Regions from separate parts of the Paenarthrobacter sp. UW852 genome, predicted to be linked through region 1. Evidence: riboswitches for the same ligand, from Rfam matches in the RefSeq annotation. Region 1 holds a riboswitch; each other region holds the start of a gene.
The links. A riboswitch is a leader RNA that binds a small molecule or an ion and turns the genes downstream of it on or off. The one in region 1 is predicted to bind S-adenosylmethionine.
Positions count from the first base shown of each region.

Region 2: another riboswitch for S-adenosylmethionine. It lies ahead of NEK97_RS08565 (DUF1737 domain-containing protein); the one in region 1 lies ahead of NEK97_RS07395 (aminotransferase class V-fold PLP-dependent enzyme).
Region 3: another riboswitch for S-adenosylmethionine. It lies ahead of NEK97_RS05260 (hypothetical protein); the one in region 1 lies ahead of NEK97_RS07395 (aminotransferase class V-fold PLP-dependent enzyme).
Region 4: another riboswitch for S-adenosylmethionine. It lies ahead of NEK97_RS03470 (homoserine O-acetyltransferase); the one in region 1 lies ahead of NEK97_RS07395 (aminotransferase class V-fold PLP-dependent enzyme).

Region 1 is NZ_JAMSGY010000003.1:258,414-262,532, forward strand. It holds gene aroA (3-phosphoshikimate 1-carboxyvinyltransferase) at 1-519, shown strand, start outside; gene NEK97_RS07385 (ribosome small subunit-dependent GTPase A) at 522-1,637, shown strand; gene hisN (histidinol-phosphatase) at 1,692-2,504, shown strand; SAM riboswitch class IV at 2,688-2,801, shown strand; gene NEK97_RS07395 (aminotransferase class V-fold PLP-dependent enzyme) at 2,835-4,119, shown strand, end outside.
Region 2 is NZ_JAMSGY010000004.1:88,560-92,678, reverse strand. It holds gene NEK97_RS08575 (aromatic amino acid ammonia-lyase) at 1-295, opposite strand, end outside; gene NEK97_RS08570 (NtaA/DmoA family FMN-dependent monooxygenase) at 295-1,623, opposite strand; SAM riboswitch class IV at 1,789-1,902, shown strand; gene NEK97_RS08565 (DUF1737 domain-containing protein) at 1,916-2,179, shown strand; gene NEK97_RS08560 (rhodanese-like domain-containing protein) at 2,176-2,586, shown strand; gene NEK97_RS08555 (O-succinylhomoserine sulfhydrylase) at 2,587-3,795, shown strand; gene NEK97_RS08550 (UDP-N-acetylglucosamine 1-carboxyvinyltransferase) at 3,807-4,119, opposite strand, start outside.
Region 3 is NZ_JAMSGY010000002.1:459,083-463,201, reverse strand. It holds gene NEK97_RS05275 (matrixin family metalloprotease) at 172-1,065, opposite strand; gene NEK97_RS05270 (VIT1/CCC1 transporter family protein) at 1,150-2,322, opposite strand; gene NEK97_RS05265 (hypothetical protein) at 2,549-2,740, shown strand; gene NEK97_RS05260 (hypothetical protein) at 2,737-3,093, opposite strand; SAM riboswitch class IV at 3,110-3,229, opposite strand; gene NEK97_RS05255 (sodium:solute symporter) at 3,456-4,119, opposite strand, start outside.
Region 4 is NZ_JAMSGY010000002.1:50,165-54,283, reverse strand. It holds gene NEK97_RS03480 (VOC family protein) at 57-695, opposite strand; gene NEK97_RS03475 (bifunctional o-acetylhomoserine/o-acetylserine sulfhydrylase) at 901-2,241, shown strand; SAM riboswitch class IV at 2,415-2,531, shown strand; gene NEK97_RS03470 (homoserine O-acetyltransferase) at 2,547-3,674, shown strand; gene NEK97_RS03465 (winged helix DNA-binding domain-containing protein) at 3,706-4,119, opposite strand, start outside.

The DNA.
Region 1 (4,119 bases):
CGCATCCCCAACTGGCCATCCGGCACCACGCAGGTGGGCGACATGTGGCGGAGCATCCTCGCCACCATGGGAGCGGAAGTCACTCTTCAGGACGGGACGCTGACCGTTACCGGTGGTCAGGAGATCAAGGGCGCGGACTTCGACGAAACCAGCGAACTCGCACCCACCGTTGCCGCGCTCTGCGCACTTGCAGCCGGCCCTTCGCGTCTCACGGGCATTGCCCACCTACGTGGCCACGAAACTGATCGGCTCGCGGCCCTGGTGGCCGAGATCAACAGGCTGGGTGGTGACGCTGAGGAAACGGCTGACGGCTTGGTTATCCGGCCGGCTGCCCTGCATTCCGGGATCGTGCACAGCTACGCGGACCACCGCATGGCCACAGCGGGTGCCATCCTTGGCCTCGCCGTCGAAGGGGTCAAGGTCGAAGACATCGCCACGACGTCTAAGACCATGCCGGAGTTCCCGGACATGTGGGTTCGGATGCTCGGGACTGCCGGCGCGGAAGAGGCCGGCAACTGACCATGGCCCGCGACGCACGCTCCTGGGACGAGTCCGATGTCCGTATCCGTCCCAACAAAAAAGGGTCACGCCCCAGGACCAAGGACCGCCCAAGCCACGATGACGCCGTCATTGGGCGCATCATCACCGTAGACCGGGGACGGTACCGGGCAATTGTCGGGGAAGACACCGACAACGAGCGCCTGGTCATCGCAGCACGGGCCCGTGAACTGCGGCGTAACCCCGTGGTCCCGGGTGACTTCGTCGCCCTGGTCGGAGATGTCTCCGGAGACCCGGATACCCTCGCCCGCCTGGTCCGGGTGGAGGAGCGCAGGACGCTCCTGCGCCGCAGTGCTGACGACACCGATCCGATCGAACGTGTCGTCGTGGCCAATGCCGATCAACTCGTGGTGGTGGTGGCGGCCGCGAACCCCGAGCCCCGGACCGGATTCATCGACCGCGCCCTGGTGGCCGCGTATGACGCCGGCATCGAGCCGCTGCTGCTCATCACCAAGGCGGACGTCAAGGACCCGGCGGAACTGCTGGCGAACTACCTCAGCCTGGACTTCCCCGTAATCATCAGCCGGACCGCCGATTCAGGGGCCGGCGGCATTGACGCGCGTTCCGACGACGGCCTGTCCGCCCGCCTCGACCGGGATGCCGTCGCGCAGCTCCGCTCCCACCTCGGCGGAAAAGTAACTGTCATGCTCGGCCACTCCGGTGTGGGCAAGTCCACCATGGTCAACGCCCTGACGGGAGCCGAACGCGCCACTGGCGGCGTAAACGCGGTGACGGGCCGCGGCAGGCACACCTCCTCGTCGGCCCTGGCCCTTAAACTCGATGACGCCCCCACGGGAAGCTGGATCATCGATACTCCCGGCATCCGCTCCTTCGGTTTGGCCCATGTGGACCCGGACCGGATCCTGCGTTCCTTCCCCGATTTGGAGCCCGGCACGGATGGCTGCGAGCGCGGCTGCAAACACGACGCAACCGCCATCAATTGCGGACTGGATGCGTGGGTCAACGAAGGCCATGCCGGACCGTCAGGCGTCGCCCGCCTTGCCTCACTGCGTCGCTTGCTTGGGGCTGATCCCCGGCTCGAAGCGAAAGAGGCCAAGGAATTGGGCACGGTCAACTGATCGTGGCGGCTTCACGTCCCCACTGCGGCCAGTGATTCAGGATAGTTTGGTGGCATGACCCATCCCGTTTCCACCTACAACGATGACTTGCGTCTCGCCCACGTCCTCGCAGACTCAGTAGATGCCCAGACCATGGATCGCTTCAAAGCGCTGGACCTGCAGATCGAAACCAAGCCGGACCTCACACCCGTCACAGATGCGGACAAGGCCGCGGAGGAAGCGATTCGCGGCCAGCTGTCCCGTTCCCGCCCCCGCGACGCCGTCTTGGGCGAGGAATTCGGCAGCAGCGGACACGGCTCGCGTCGTTGGATCATCGATCCCATCGATGGCACCAAGAATTTTGTTCGCGGTGTTCCGGTATGGGCAACGTTGATTGCGCTGGTCGATGAAGGCGAACCGGTTGTTGGCGTAGTGAGCGCCCCGGCTCTGGGCAAGCGGTGGTGGGCAGCCAAGGACATGGGCGCTTACATGGGCCGTTCGCTCGCCTCCGCCACACGCCTGAAGGTTTCCAACGTCTCCCGGTTGGCGGACGCGTCGATGTCGTACTCGAGCCTTTCCGGCTGGAAGGAACGCGGCAACCTCGACGAATTCATGGGACTCACAGAGGACATCTGGCGTACTCGCGCCTACGGGGATTTCTGGTCCTATTGCCTGGTCGCCGAAGGCGCCGTGGATATCGCCTGCGAACCTGAGCTGAATCTCTACGACATGGCTGCCTTGGTGCCCATCGTCACGGAAGCCGGCGGACGCTTCACGTCGCTGGAGGGCGAAGACGGACCGTTCGGCGGTAACGCGTTGGCCACCAACTCGATATTGCATTCGGAGGTCCTCAAGCGCCTCAACCCTGGGCTGGACGACCTCCTCTAGCTCCGGTTGCGGCACGGCCCGCATCGAACCATCACGAAATTTTCGACGGCGGACGACCCCTTTTGGGGCCGTCCGCCGTTTTATCTTCGCCCAATGACGACTTTTTCGTTCCACGTAACAATGCGCTTAACAATGTCCACCGGCTTTGGAGTGGCTGATGGGTATGCCCTAACCTTTTTTACAGGTCACGAGTGCCAGCGCTAAACCCCGGTTTGCTGGCCGGCAACCCTCCATTCGCGGTGGGGTGCCCCGGGTGACGACCCGGCCGGTCCGGAACGGATACGGCAAGCGCGGATCCCCCATGCGGGGGTCCCTCTTAAGTGAGGTCCCATGAGCACCGTTACGTTCAACGCCAACACCATTCCGTCGTTTGCTGAGGCAAGCGCAGTGCCGGTTGCTGCTGCACGTCCGCTGGCCGCTGTCACGGGCGCGGAGTTGCAGGCGCCCCTGATCCAAGGCGGCCATGTCCGTTATGCCAACCTCGACTACGGCGCATCGGCACCTGCCCTGACCATCGTCTCGGCGCACCTCAACGAGGTCTTGCCTTACTACGCCAGCGTTCACCGCGGTGCGGGTTTTGCTTCGCAGATCAGCACCTCTGTCTACGAAAATTCCCGGAACATCGTGCGTGAATTCGTGGGCGGCCGGGCTGATGACTCCGTGATTTTCACCCGCAACACCACTGACTCCCTGAACTTGCTGGCCGGATGCCTCCCCGTGGTTGATGGCCAGGTCGCTGGCGAGGTCCTGTACCTGGACATCGAACACCACGCCAACCTGCTGCCTTGGCAGGGTGTGCCCCACCGAAGCGTCGTTGCAGCACCAACCCTGGCCGCCACGTTGGATAAACTCCGCGATGAACTCGCCCAAGGCGGCGTGAGCCTGCTGGCGGTCACAGGCGCTTCGAACGTCACCGGTGAAATCCTCCCCATCGCCGAACTGGCTTCCCTTGCCCACGGGTTCGGCGCACGGATCGTGGTGGACGCCGCCCAACTTGCACCCCACCGCCGCATCAACATCGCAGAAGCGGACATCGACTACCTGGTCTTCTCCGGCCACAAGCTCTACGCTCCGTTCGGCGCTGGAGTGGTGGTGGGGCGCCCTGACTGGCTCGACGCCGGCGTCCCCCACCTGGCTGGCGGCGGAGCCGTCCGTGAAGCCCGGTTGGACTCGGTCAGCTGGGCTACCGGACCGGCCCGCCATGAGGGCGGTTCTCCCAACGTCCTGGGAGCGGCAACCCTGGCCCGCGCCACCCAGGTGTTGGCCGGCCTGGATGAGCAGGAATGGCATGACCATGAAGCGGCCATACGTTCCTACCTTGTTGAAGGCCTGGAAGCGATTGAGGGCGTCTCTGTCCACAAGATCTTCAGCGATTCCGTAGACACCATTGGTGTGGTCAACTTCTCCGTGGAAGGCTTCGACGCCGGTTTGGTCGCCGCCTACCTCGCGGCGGAACACGGTGTCGGCCTTCGGGATGGCCGGTTCTGCGCCCACCCGCTGCTCAAGCGCCTGGGATTGCCGTCAGGTTCGCTGCGGGCAAGCTTCGGCGTCGGCTCCCGGTTGGAGGACGCCACCAGGTTGCTGGCAGGCATCGAGGAACTCAAGCGCAACGGAC
Region 2 (4,119 bases), on a different contig from region 1:
CCAGATATTGGCCCACGCCGCTGTTGTGATACCGGACAACCTGAACCTGATAGCTGAGGATCGACTTGTCCTCCACAACGGTGTCACGACCGGATCCCAGCAGGGTATTGAGCCCGTAGACCCGCTGGCCGGACGCCGCGGCCTGCTCCAGGATCTCCCGGGATCGGCCGATCAAAGTCAACGCATCATGGTTGAGTTTCACGTGAAACGAGTCGTCGCTGGCTGCCAGGGCCAAGCGTTCAGCGCGTATCGGGGCCGTTCCTATCACCAGGGTCCCTGCATCATCGGACGTCATCAGAAGTCCAGGAGGTTCTGCCGGAATCCGCCGTTGCCGTAACTCTTCCTCAACAGCCCCCGCCGGCGCAGCTCAGGGGTGAGTTTGTCCAGCACTCCGTGCACCGTCACGGGATCAACGAAGCCGGAGAAAAGGAACCCGTCGCCGCCCACCGCGGAGCCGGTTTCTTCGAGGTAGTCGGCGATTTCGCCCACCGTACCGATGATCGAGTCCCCTGCCCCACCGCTGCGGGCTTGCAGGATCTGGCGAAGCGTGGAACCTGGCGGCGCTGCTTTGGCGAAGTGCTCCAAGGTTCCTTGGTTGCTGTTGGTAGTCAGCTCGGGCAACGGGGCATCGAGGTCGAACTGCTTGAAGTCGATCACGGAGAGGTAGGAGATGGAGTTGAGCTGGCTGTCGATGTCGCGTTGGGTGAGCTCACGCCGCTGGGCACGCAGTTCCTCGGCTTCGGCAGCGGAACCGACCACCGTGGGCTTGAGGACAAACAAGACCTTCACGTCATCAGGGTTCCTGCCGGCCTTCGCAGCCTCGGCGCGGATCGAGTCCCGGTACGCTTTCATCCCGTCCACACCACGTGCCAGGGCGATCGCCACATCGGCATGTCCGCCGGCAAACGCCTTGCCGCGTGGTGAAGCCCCCGCCTGAACCAACACGGGCTCCTCCGGCAGGGGCGCCGTGTTCAGGGGGCCCCGGACCTTGAAGAAGTCGCCTTCATGGTTGATCGGGTGAACTTTGGTGTGGTCGGCGAATACCCCGGCGGAAACGTCCTCCATCACGGCGCCTGGTTCCCAACTCCGCCAAAGCCGCCTCACGACGTCGACGAATTCCTCCGCCTTCTCGTACCGCAGGTCATGTTCAATCTGCTGGTCCAGTCCGTAGTTTTGCGCCGCGAGGTCGCTGCCGGACGTCACCACGTTCCAGCCAAGCTGACCCTCTGAGAAGTGCTGCAAGGTGGCCAGCAGCCGGGCGGCGGTGAAGGGCGGATAGAAGGAAGCGCTGACCGTGGGCACAATCCCCAGGTGCTCGGTGGCGGAGAGCAGGTAGGGAACCAACGCGAGGGGGTCGTGCTTGGGTGCGAAGGATGCATGCGCCAGGGACACCTCGGCCGTACCGCCGTAGGTATCAGGAACGGTAAGCGAGTCCTCGATGATGAACAGGTCGAGCCCGGACCGCTCGAAGGCGCGCACGGCCTCTTGGTACAGGGCCGGCTTCTTCCAGTCATAGCCCAGCCCGTAGCCGGGCGTCCCCCAACCCTGAACTCCGAATCCGTGGCCCACGAACCATCCAAAATGCAGCATGGGCTTGAGTGTAGGACTGCTCTGTTCGTTCACCGCGACCTGGTTTCTTGCGAAGTTACAGGGGGACGTACTGCGTCAATTATGCTCCCGGGACGTCATAAATGGGCCCTGCCACAGCACCCTCCGGTTACGCAACATGACGGCGGGCAAACCTCCGCCACATGCAGCCCAGGCGCCCTGAATGCTACGTTTTTCTTGAGTAATGAGTACCAGCGCGAAGCCCTGACTTGCTGGTCGGCAACCCTCTCTCCGGCGGGGTGCCTCAGGTGACTACTCGGCGTATCGGACAAATTCGAACTGCAAGCGTGACTGAGGAGCACCAGCAATGCCTGAACCCACTGAAGAAAAACTTTCTTACCGCCTGATCACAGGCCCGGACACCCGCGATTTCTGCGAGCGGATCAGCTCCGCACTCGCCGAGGGCTATGTGCTCCATGGCAGCCCGGCAGCCACCTTTAACGGCACGGACGTCATCGTCGCCCAGGCAATCGTGCTTCCCGCAGCGATCGCCCACGCAGACGCCGCCGTGGCCGACGCCGTGGACCAGCTTGAAAATGACGACGACGAAGCATTCGAGGGCCACGCATGAGCTACGCAGGCGACCTGACCCCGCAGGACGCGTGGGCCAAACTTGAGGCGGGTGCCATCCTGGTGGATGTCCGTACCGAGGGCGAATGGGCCCACATCGGTATCCCGGACACCAAAGCTACGGACAACGATCCCCTGTTCATCCAGTGGAACCTTGCCGGCGGCATCCCCAACTCCCGCTTCATCGAGGACCTACGGCAGCAAGCGCCCGAAGACGACGGCGTGGAGCTCGTCTTCCTGTGCCGCTCCGGCCAGCGTTCAATCGCAGCAGCCATCGCCGCAACCCAGGCAGGCTTCACCGCGTACAACGTCCTTGAGGGCTTTGAAGGCGAGCCTGACCGTTATGGCGAGCGCACTGTAAATGGCTGGAAAAACCGTGGCCTTCCGACGAACCTGGGGACCGACTAAGTGACTTTCAATCCTGACGCCGCTGGCTGGAATCCTGATACCCAGGCCGTCCGTGGCGGTCTTGACCGCACCAACTTCCAGGAAACGTCCGAGGCCGTCTTCCTGAACTCTGGCTTCGTCTACGAATCGGCTGCCGCTGCCGAACGTGCCTTCACCGGTGAGGACGAGCGATTCGTCTACTCCCGTTACGGCAACCCCTCCGTGGCCACCTTCCAGGAACGGCTCCGCCTGCTGGAAGGCACCGAGGCTTGCTTTGCGACGGCGTCCGGCATGTCTGCGGTATTCACCGCCTTGGGTGCCCTGCTGGCTGCCGGTGACCGCGTAGTCGCCGCCCGCTCCCTGTTCGGGTCCTGCTTCGTGATCCTCAACGAAATTCTTCCGCGCTGGGGCGTGGAGACAGTATTCGTTGATGGACCCGACCTGGACCAGTGGCGTGAAGCCCTGTCCAAGCCCACCACGGCCGTGTTTTTCGAATCTCCGTCCAACCCCATGCAGGAGATCGTCGACATCGCCGCCGTCAGCGAGCTGGCGCATGCCGCCGGCGCGACCGTCGTCGTCGACAATGTCTTTGCCACTCCACTGCTGCAGCGCTGTGGTGAGCTGGGCGCCGACGTGATCGTGTATTCCGGCACCAAGCACATCGACGGCCAGGGCCGCGTTCTTGGCGGCGCCATCCTGGGCACCAAGGAGTTCATCGACGGCCCGGTCAAGCAGCTCATGCGGCACACCGGACCTTCGCTGTCCGCGTTCAACGCCTGGGTGCTGACCAAGGGTTTGGAGACCATGGGGCTGCGCGTGAATCACAGCTCTGCGTCCGCTTTGAAGATCGCGGAATGGCTCGAGCAGCAGCCCGCCATCAGCTGGGTCAAGTACCCGCTGTTGAAGTCGCACCCGCAATACGAGCTCGCGGCAAAGCAGATGAAGGCCGGCGGTACGGTCCTGACATTCGAGCTTTCGCCGTCGGCTGGACGTTCCGCGAAGGAGGCCGCCTTCGCTTTGCTGGACGGCCTCGGAGTCATCGACATCTCCAACAACCTTGGCGACTCCAAGTCCCTCATCACCCACCCGGCCACGACGACCCACCGGGCCATGGGTCCGGAGGGCCGCGCAGCAATTGGGCTAAGCGATGGCGTGGTTCGCCTGTCCGTGGGCCTGGAGGACGTCGACGACCTCATCCTGGATCTGGAGAAGGCCCTCAAACAGGTCTGAACCTGCGTGGCTTAGTCCTGGAAGTACTCGATTTTCGCGCCGATGGTGTTCAGTCGCTCTGCCAGGTCCTCGTATCCACGCTCGATCACGTAGATGTTGCGCAGCTCGGACGTTCCCCGGGCCGCCAGCATCGCCAGGAGCAGGCAGGCTGCCGGACGCAGGGCCGGCGGGCAGCCGATTTCCGCGGCACGCCACTTGGTGGGTCCGTTGACGTAGATCCGGTGTGGATCCAGCAGCTGCACCTGGGCACCGAGCTTGTTGAGCTCAGTCAGGTAGATCGCGCGGTTCTCGTAGACCCAGTCGTGGATCATGGTCTGGCCCTCG
Region 3 (4,119 bases), on a different contig from region 1:
TCGGCCGGGGAGGATCATGGTCTGGCCACTTGGACGACCCAAAAGGTTCCATGGAACCCCCTGACGTAGCGGCCGCGACGGGTGGTGGGGGCGCCGCCGTCGACCGTAACCGTCAGCATAAGTCCGGCGACGCCGCGAGTCCATGGCGCGACTGCTGGAAAGCGAAGCTTGTCAGATGTCCTTGCGGCAGGGTGCCGATGCCAGCAGGTGCAAGCCGTTCAGGTCGCCGGCGGCAAGCCCGTCCGGTGCCCCGATTTCCGGGTACATGAGTTGGATGGGATCGTCCACGTGGTCCAAGCCCATGACATGCCCCAGCTCGTGTTGCATGACCGCCAGCACGTAGTCCGCGCCTCCGCTGGACATCAGCTCTGTCACCTGTGGGGTGTCCAGCTCCAAGCTGCCGGTGATGTAGCTTTTGGGGCCGTTGTTGAGGGAGTACATGGTGCTGCCGCCAGTACCGATCACTTTGTCGGCCAGGGCCGGTGCGACCTCCGGCGTCGTCCAGGAAATCAGGAGCGGAGCCCACCGGTCTCCGTATTTGGCGGGTTGGTAGGGTTCGCGGCGCTCAACCGGCAGCTCGTCGGTGGTGCCGTCGTTGACGAACTGGATGCCGGACGCAGCAGAAATGTTCGCGATGGCGGTGGTCAGCAGCGCGTCGGATCCTTCCGGTGCGGTTGCGTTGTTGACGACGTAATGCAGCGGCCGGCAGGGCGAGTACCCTACGGGAGTGCCGTCGTCGTTGGTCGCCAGGAACTTGTAGGAATCGTTGGTGGTTCCGGGCGCCGGCGGTGAGGCCAGCGGGGCGTCTGCTTCCTCAAGCCCCGGCGGCGGTGCGTCAACGGGGCGGGCGGCTTTCCCTTGCCCCTGGCTCCCTTGCTGCGGCGTGCCGGGCACACCCGCCCCGGGAAAGAGCGCTGTAATGCGGGGGTCGCCGTGCAGGTAACCGCTGACCAGGACGGCAATGACGGCCGCGACGACGGCCAGGAGGACACCGCGGAGAACACGCAAAGCAGTTCCCGTGCGCCGGTGCCTGGGCACACGCACTTCTTCCCGCTCCGGGTCCACGGCTCTCCATTCCTCACGCCCTGGTCACGCGGGGCAGCGCGGAGGACGAACCAACAGTACGGGCTGCGGCCGGAGCCGTCCAACTCAGACGATCGCTGCGCCGAAGAGCAATCCCAGTCCGTACGTGGCGGCTGCCGCTCCCAGGCCGATCGCAAGCTGCCGCAGGCCGCGGCTGAGGGGCGATGTACCGGACAGAAGGCCGACGACGGCGCCGGTCGCCAACAGCGCGATGCCCACCAGGACACCGGCCACCATGAGCGCCGCGACACCGGTCATGCCGAACAGGAACGGCAGGATGGGGATGATGGCGCCCGAGGCGAAGAAGCAGAAGCTGGACAACGCTGCGCCCCAGGCTGAGCCCACGGATTCGTGCTCGTCCTCGGCCGGCTTCTCGGGCTGCAGGGAAAGGCTGGGATCGCAATCGCAGCTGAACAATCCCATGCGTTCGGCGGCCCGGTGCTCGGCCGCTTCCTGGGTCATGCCGCGGGCCAGATACACCAGAACCAGTTCGTTGTGCTCAATGTCCAGGGACGGCGCAGCGGTAAGCGTGGCCTGCGTGGGGAGGGTGGCGTTGAGCAGTTCCCGTTGTGAGCGCACGGAGACGTATTCTCCTGCGCCCATGGAAAGGGCTCCGGCCAGCAAACCCGCCACGCCGCTCATCAACACCACCGGGCTGGGCACTCCGGTGGCGGCCATACCCATGACCAGGGAAAGGTTACTGACCAGGCCGTCGTTCGCGCCAAAGACTGCGGCGCGGAAGGTGCCGGACAACCTGTTCCGGCCACGGGTTGCGAGCCCGCGGACCACTTCTTCATGGATCTGCTCATCGGCCACCATGGCTGGCGTTGCGGCCGGCTCGGTGCCGTAGGGGGAGCGGCCTTCGGCCCGCTGCGCCAAAGCGAGCACGAACACCGATCCGAAGTTGCGGGCCAGGAAGCCCAGGAACTGGCTGCGGCCGGACGCCGCCTTGGGCATTCCTGCGTGCTCCCCGAGGAGCTTGAGCCAGTGGGCTTCGTGCCTGCCTTCGGCCTCGGCCAAGGCCAGGAGGATCTGGCGTTCTTCGCCGTCCCGGCGTTGGGCGAGTTCCCGGTATACGGCGGCTTCGGCCCGCTCGTCCGCCAGGTACTGACGCCAACGCCTGATGTCCGAGGACGTCGGCGCGGTTTGTGGTGCTTCGGCCTCTTGCGGGGCTTCGGTTTCGTTGATGGGGTCCGGAACGGGGCTCGACGGACCGTGGGATTCCTGGTGCTGTTGCACTTTTTCTCCTGTGCTGGGTGGGGTAGTTGCGGCCCCATTGCACGCCCCACACTACCGGTTATTCTCGGGGATTTTTGGCTGGTATTCCTCAACCGGAATGTTCGGTGCACCGTAATTTCGGCCCCTTGACCGGTCCGTGGGCCGGTGCTCAGATGGAATGACAGGGGCGGGGTCTCCCGCGCAAGGTCATCGGGTCGTTCGCGGCCCAAGGGACGGAGGTTGCATCATGAACACCACCGAATCACACGCCAATTACCCGGAGCGGGCAACTGTGGAGTCCGACCCGGCCTACGACTACGCGGAGGACCAGGAAGTGGACGAGCCCTGGGTGGAGGAAGTGGACGCACCGGAGGATGACGAACGGGTGGTCCCGATCGATGAAACAGACGACTTCCGGGAGGAAGACGAAGAGGATTAGGCAGCTTGCTCCGGGAAGGTAAAGTGCCTCGGCAGCCCCATGGGCTTCCCGACGGCGGCAACGGTCACCGTCAGAGTCCCTGACGCAGCGCACCATTGGGTGGGGCGGACGGCCTGCGCAAGCGCCCGGGCGATCAACCGCGGATCGGGGTGCCGGACCGTCACGCTCTTCGCTCCGGTCGCTATGGTGACGATCCCCAGGAAGAGGTCGACGGCGGGGATCACCGTAACCTTGCTGGCTGCGGGTTCGGCGGGGGTGCCGGTTTTTTGCGAGTCGGGTTTCTTCGCGCCGGTAGTTTGGGCGCCGGGTGCCGGCGACGTGGGGGCTTGGCTGCTGTCGGCGTGGTACGGCAAGGTACTTCTCCTTGGGGGAGTGCTCTTGCCCGCTCGGTTGTCTTGGGTCCGGGGCGGGCCGCTTCCTCATCCGAACCACCCGTGAACATGGGGTTGGTGTGTGGCCAGTCGGAGCTTGGCACCACATCTCTTGAAGCTGGCACAACACTACCGCACGCGGCGCTCTCGTTGTGGGGCTCGCTCTCTTTCTGGGGCGCTCTCTCGTTGTGGGGCCTGCTCTGCAGCGTTGGATGGAGTTAGAGCCCGCAGAGCAGGCCCCACAACGAGTACTTTCTGGGGGTACAGCAAAACGGCGACGCTGCCCCGTGAGGGGAGCGCCGCCGTCGGGCGTTGCTTTGTGTCGCTTGTCCTGCGTGTTCGGGTCAGTAGGCCTTATTGGAGCTGACCGGGTGTGCTTCGACCGGCAGTTCCTCGGAGATCGCACCTGCCACGCGCTTGTCCCAGGCGGCCCGGACTGCGGGGTCGGTGCGCGGCGTCAGGAGCGAGATGACCACGTAAACGAGGAATGAGGCCGCCAGGCCGTAGTAGATGGGTTCGTTCGCGTAGACGCCGTCTTCGCTGGGGATGACTCCCACGGCGAACATGATCAGCAGGGCCAGGGTCAGCACCGAGCCGACTGCCATGGACCATGCAGCCGCGATGCCTGTGCCGCGCTTCCACACCAGGCCGCCGAGGATCGCGACCAGGAGTCCGCCTACCAGGATGTCGTAGGCGATGGTGAGGGCCACCACCACGTCCTGCGCGGCCATGGAAATCAGGACCGCAACGATGCCCAGGCCAAGGACCCAGTATCGGTTTGCCTTGACGTCGTGCTCGGGGTTTTCGGTGTCGTCAGTGTTGATGGTCTTGCCGAACCAGCTGGCCACGAACGGGACGACGTCGGCGCGCGCAACCGTTGCGGCGGCGATCAGGGCGCCGGAGGCGGTGGACATCATGGCGGCGACAGCCGCTGCCATGACCAAGCCACCGATGCCCACGGGGAGGATGTGGGTTGCTACCTCTGCGTACACCACGTCCTTGCCGAGG
Region 4 (4,119 bases), on a different contig from region 1:
TCGGTGGGTGACGTCATTGGCACCCGCTGATGGCGGCCGAAGCTTTTGTGGAACGGTCAGATGGTAACGGCCCCGGAGGCTGTTTCGAAGGTCACAGCCATGATGCCCGGAGTACCCCGCGGTGCGATCCACTGGACGGCTACGTCCTCCAGCGGCTTTTCCACGGGTTCGCCCAACCACTCGGTCACACGTTCCGCCGAGCCCGCAATGGTGAGGCTGGACATCTTCACGTCACTTTCGTAGACCTTTGAAGGATGCAGGGTGGGGTCGCCCTCCCACTTGAGGAGGTAAGGGACCTGGGGATCGGCAATCAGGCCAAGGATGCCGATCTGCTGCCACACCAGCTCGCGGCCGTCAGGGAACTTGCGGTTACCGGGTACGGCGGCGCGGCCGAGGCGCTCCTCGAAGGGGGCGAGGTCGTCAACGGCGACGCACCAGCCCATCCAGCCGCCACCGGCAGCCGAGCGTGCACGCACTGCCTGGCCAAAGGGGGCCTTGTCGGAAGCCGGGTGGTCCAGGACCTCCACGACTTCCAGGTACTTGTTATCCGCGAGGGGAATGATCATGTTCCGGGTTCCGAAGCGCGGGTGCACTCCGCCCCGGACTGCGTCCACTCCCAATGCCGCGGAAATTCGTTCGGTAGTGGCCAAAAGGCCATCTCGTTCACAGGCGTAAGAGACGTGATCCATGCGCATGGCATCATCTTGGCACTTTGTGATCGGCGTCTCAGCTAAGCCAAGCCTTACCAACATGGGATGTTATTGCACAAGGGTGCAACAGTGTCACAAACGTACGCCGGGGGACCGAATCATTCCACCGGCGTCACAAAGCTGTCCAAGGCCCGCAGGGTATTCCTAGACTGGCCCCAGTTCACACCACTCCATCAATTCCGTTGAAACCATGTGCCACGAACAGGAGAACTCCATGTCCCAAGGATGGTCTTTCGAAACCCGCCAGATCCATGCAGGTCAAGAGCCCGACGCCGCCACCGGTGCTCGTTCGCTGCCGATCTACCAGACCACGTCCTTCGTGTTCCCCAGCGCCGAAAGCGCAGCCAACCGCTTCGCACTGGCTGAGCTCGCGCCGATCTACACCCGCATCGGAAACCCCACCCAGGATGCCGTTGAACAGCGGATCGCCAGCCTTGAAGGGGGCCTCGGCGCGCTCCTGCTCAGCTCCGGACAAGCGGCGGAGACCTTCGCCATCCTGAACATCGCCGAGGCAGGTGACCACGTTGTGGCCAGCCCCAGCCTCTACGGCGGGACCTACAACCTGCTCGCGCATACCCTGAAGAAGTTCGGTATTTCGGTTACCTTCGTCGCAGACCCGGACAACCTGGACCAGTGGCGTGACGCCGTGCAGCCGAACACCAAACTCTTCTTCGGCGAAGTGGTGTCCAATCCGCGCCAGGACGTCCTGGACATCGAAGGTATCGCAGGGGTCGCGCACCAGGCCGGGGTGCCTCTCATTGTCGACAACACCCTGTCCACTCCCTACCTGATCCGTCCCATCGAATGGGGCGCCGACATCGTGGTGCACTCCGCCACCAAGTACCTCGGCGGACACGGCTCGGCAATTGCCGGCGTGATCGTGGATTCGGGGAACTTCGACTTCGGCAAGGACCCCGAGCGGTTCCCGGGCTTCAACACCCCCGATCCCAGCTACAACGGCCTGGTCTATGCCCGCGACCTCGGCAAGGACGGGGCGCTCGGCGCAAACCTCTCCTACATCCTCAAGGCCCGCGTCCAGTTGCTCCGGGACCTGGGCTCCGCCGTCGCGCCTTTCAATGCCTTCCTGATCGCCCAGGGGCTGGAAACCTTGAGCCTTCGCGTGGAACGCCACGTCGCCAACGCCACCAAAGTGGCGGAATGGCTTGAAGCGCACGACGACGTCGAATCGGTCGCCTACGCGGGTCTGCCGTCCAGCCCGTGGTACCAGCGCGGCAAGAAGTATGGCCCCAACGGCACCGGCGCCATCGTCGCGTTCAACATCAAGGGCGGCGTCGAAGCCGGCAAGCGCTTCGTGGACGGGCTGGAGCTTCACTCACACGTGGCAAACATCGGTGATGTGCGTTCGCTGGTCATCCACCCGGCCTCCACCACGCACAGCCAGTTGACCGCAGAGCAGCAGGAGATCGCCGGCGTCAAACCAGGCCTGGTGCGCCTGTCTGTTGGCATCGAGCACGTGGACGACATCATCGCCGACCTCGAAGCAGGCTTCAGGGCGGCCAAGGGAGCTTAGTGGCCCGCCTGATCCAGTAACGAACACCTTCTGTGCAGCGCCGCCCCGCGCCGTCGAATATTCGAAGGGCGGCGCTCCACAGCGCCCATTCGCGAACGATGTGACCCGAAACCGTCACAGTGTTGTCACATTCTTCGCCAGAGCTGCCCTGTTTTTCCTACACTCTTTCTATAGGTCACGAGTGCCAGCATGTAGCCCCGGCTTGCTGGCCGGCAACCCTCCTCCGCGGTGGGGTGCCCCGGGTGAAGACCTGGCCCGTTCGCGCGCAAGGCGACGGGCAAGCGCGAGGAATAGGTGTCAAAGGAATGACCATCACTGCAACAGCCATACCCACAGCCGAAGAAGCGGACGGCACGGTTAAGTACGCCAGCATCGGTTCGCTCGAACTCGAGGCCGGTGGTTTCCTTCCGGACGTTGTCCTGGCCTATGAAACGTGGGGCCGGCTCAATGCGGATGCCTCCAACGCCGTGCTCATCGAGCATGCGCTCACGGGCAGCACGCATGTGGCTCGCGGAGCAACCGACGAGGAAGGATGGTGGGAACAACTCGTCGGACCTGGCGCCACCATCGATACCACCAAGTACTTCGTGGTCTCCATCAACATCGTGGGCGGCTGTTACGGAAGCACGGGCCCGTCCACCGAAGCGCCGGACGGCCAGCCCTGGGGATCCCGGTTCCCCCTGATCACGCTGCGCGACAGCACGGTGGCTGAAGCGCGACTCGCGGACACCTTGGGGATCAAGGCCTGGCATGCCGTACTGGGCGGATCCATGGGAGGTGCCAGGGCCCTGGAATGGGCCGTGACATTTCCCGAACGGGTTGAACGGTGCGCTGTGATCTCGGTCGGCGCCTACAGCACGGCCGAGCAGATTGCGTTCGCGCAGGCCCAGACCCTTGCCATCCGGCAGGACCCGAACTTCAACAACGGCGACTACTACGGCGGCCCAGCCCCCGAAGAGGGCCTGGCGTTGGCACGCCGGATTGCGCACATCACCTACCGCTCGGCCCTGGAACTGGATTACCGGTTTGGACGTCAGCCGCAGCCCCAGGAAACGCCGCTTGCTGCCGCCGTCCTCGCGGAGCGGGGCCGATACCAGGTGGAGAGCTACCTGGACCACCAAGGGAACAAGCTTGTCCGCCGCTTTGACGCGAACAGCTACGTTGCCATCACAGAAGCCCTGATGTCCCACGACGTGACCAGGGGGCGTGGCTCACTCCAAGACGCACTGTCCCGGACCACTGCGCAGTTCTTCGTTGCGGCGGTGGACAGTGACAGGCTTTACTTCCCCGCACAATCGCGGGAATTGGCGGCCGCGCTTCCCGGGAACGTACCGGTCCACGTCATCGAAGCCCCGATTGGCCACGACGGCTTCCTGACCGAAATCGGTCAACTTTCCGCGCAACTCCACCAGGCCTTCTTTTCCCAGTCCTAAAGCAGTGACTTCCCAGCTTAGCCTTGACGTCTCATGCCCTTTTGGTCGGGAGGCCCAGGAAACTTCCATAGCGGGCCACCTCGGCGTCCAGTGCGATGTCTTCATCCGGAGTCGTGGGCCGGTTCATCCTGATGTCGAGTTCGCAGACGCCGTTGGTGAATGCGTGCCGCCACCACCCTGCCAGGCGCCCGTCCACCAGGACAACGTGCAGCGGGCTGTTGTCCTCGGGGAAGTACGGTGCCTTTCCGCCGAGAAAGTGCCGGGACTGGGAGTACCCCATCACGTACTCGTCATAGCACTGGATGAGGTCAACGCGGGGGAGTGCCGTCTCTTGGGGCGGCCCGGAAAGCCCTTCGACGTCTTCGGAGGCGAGGTGAAATTCCAACCCATCGAAAGAGGCCGCCCCGAGCGTTCCGGGGGAGAGCTCACGGGCAACGGTCAGCCC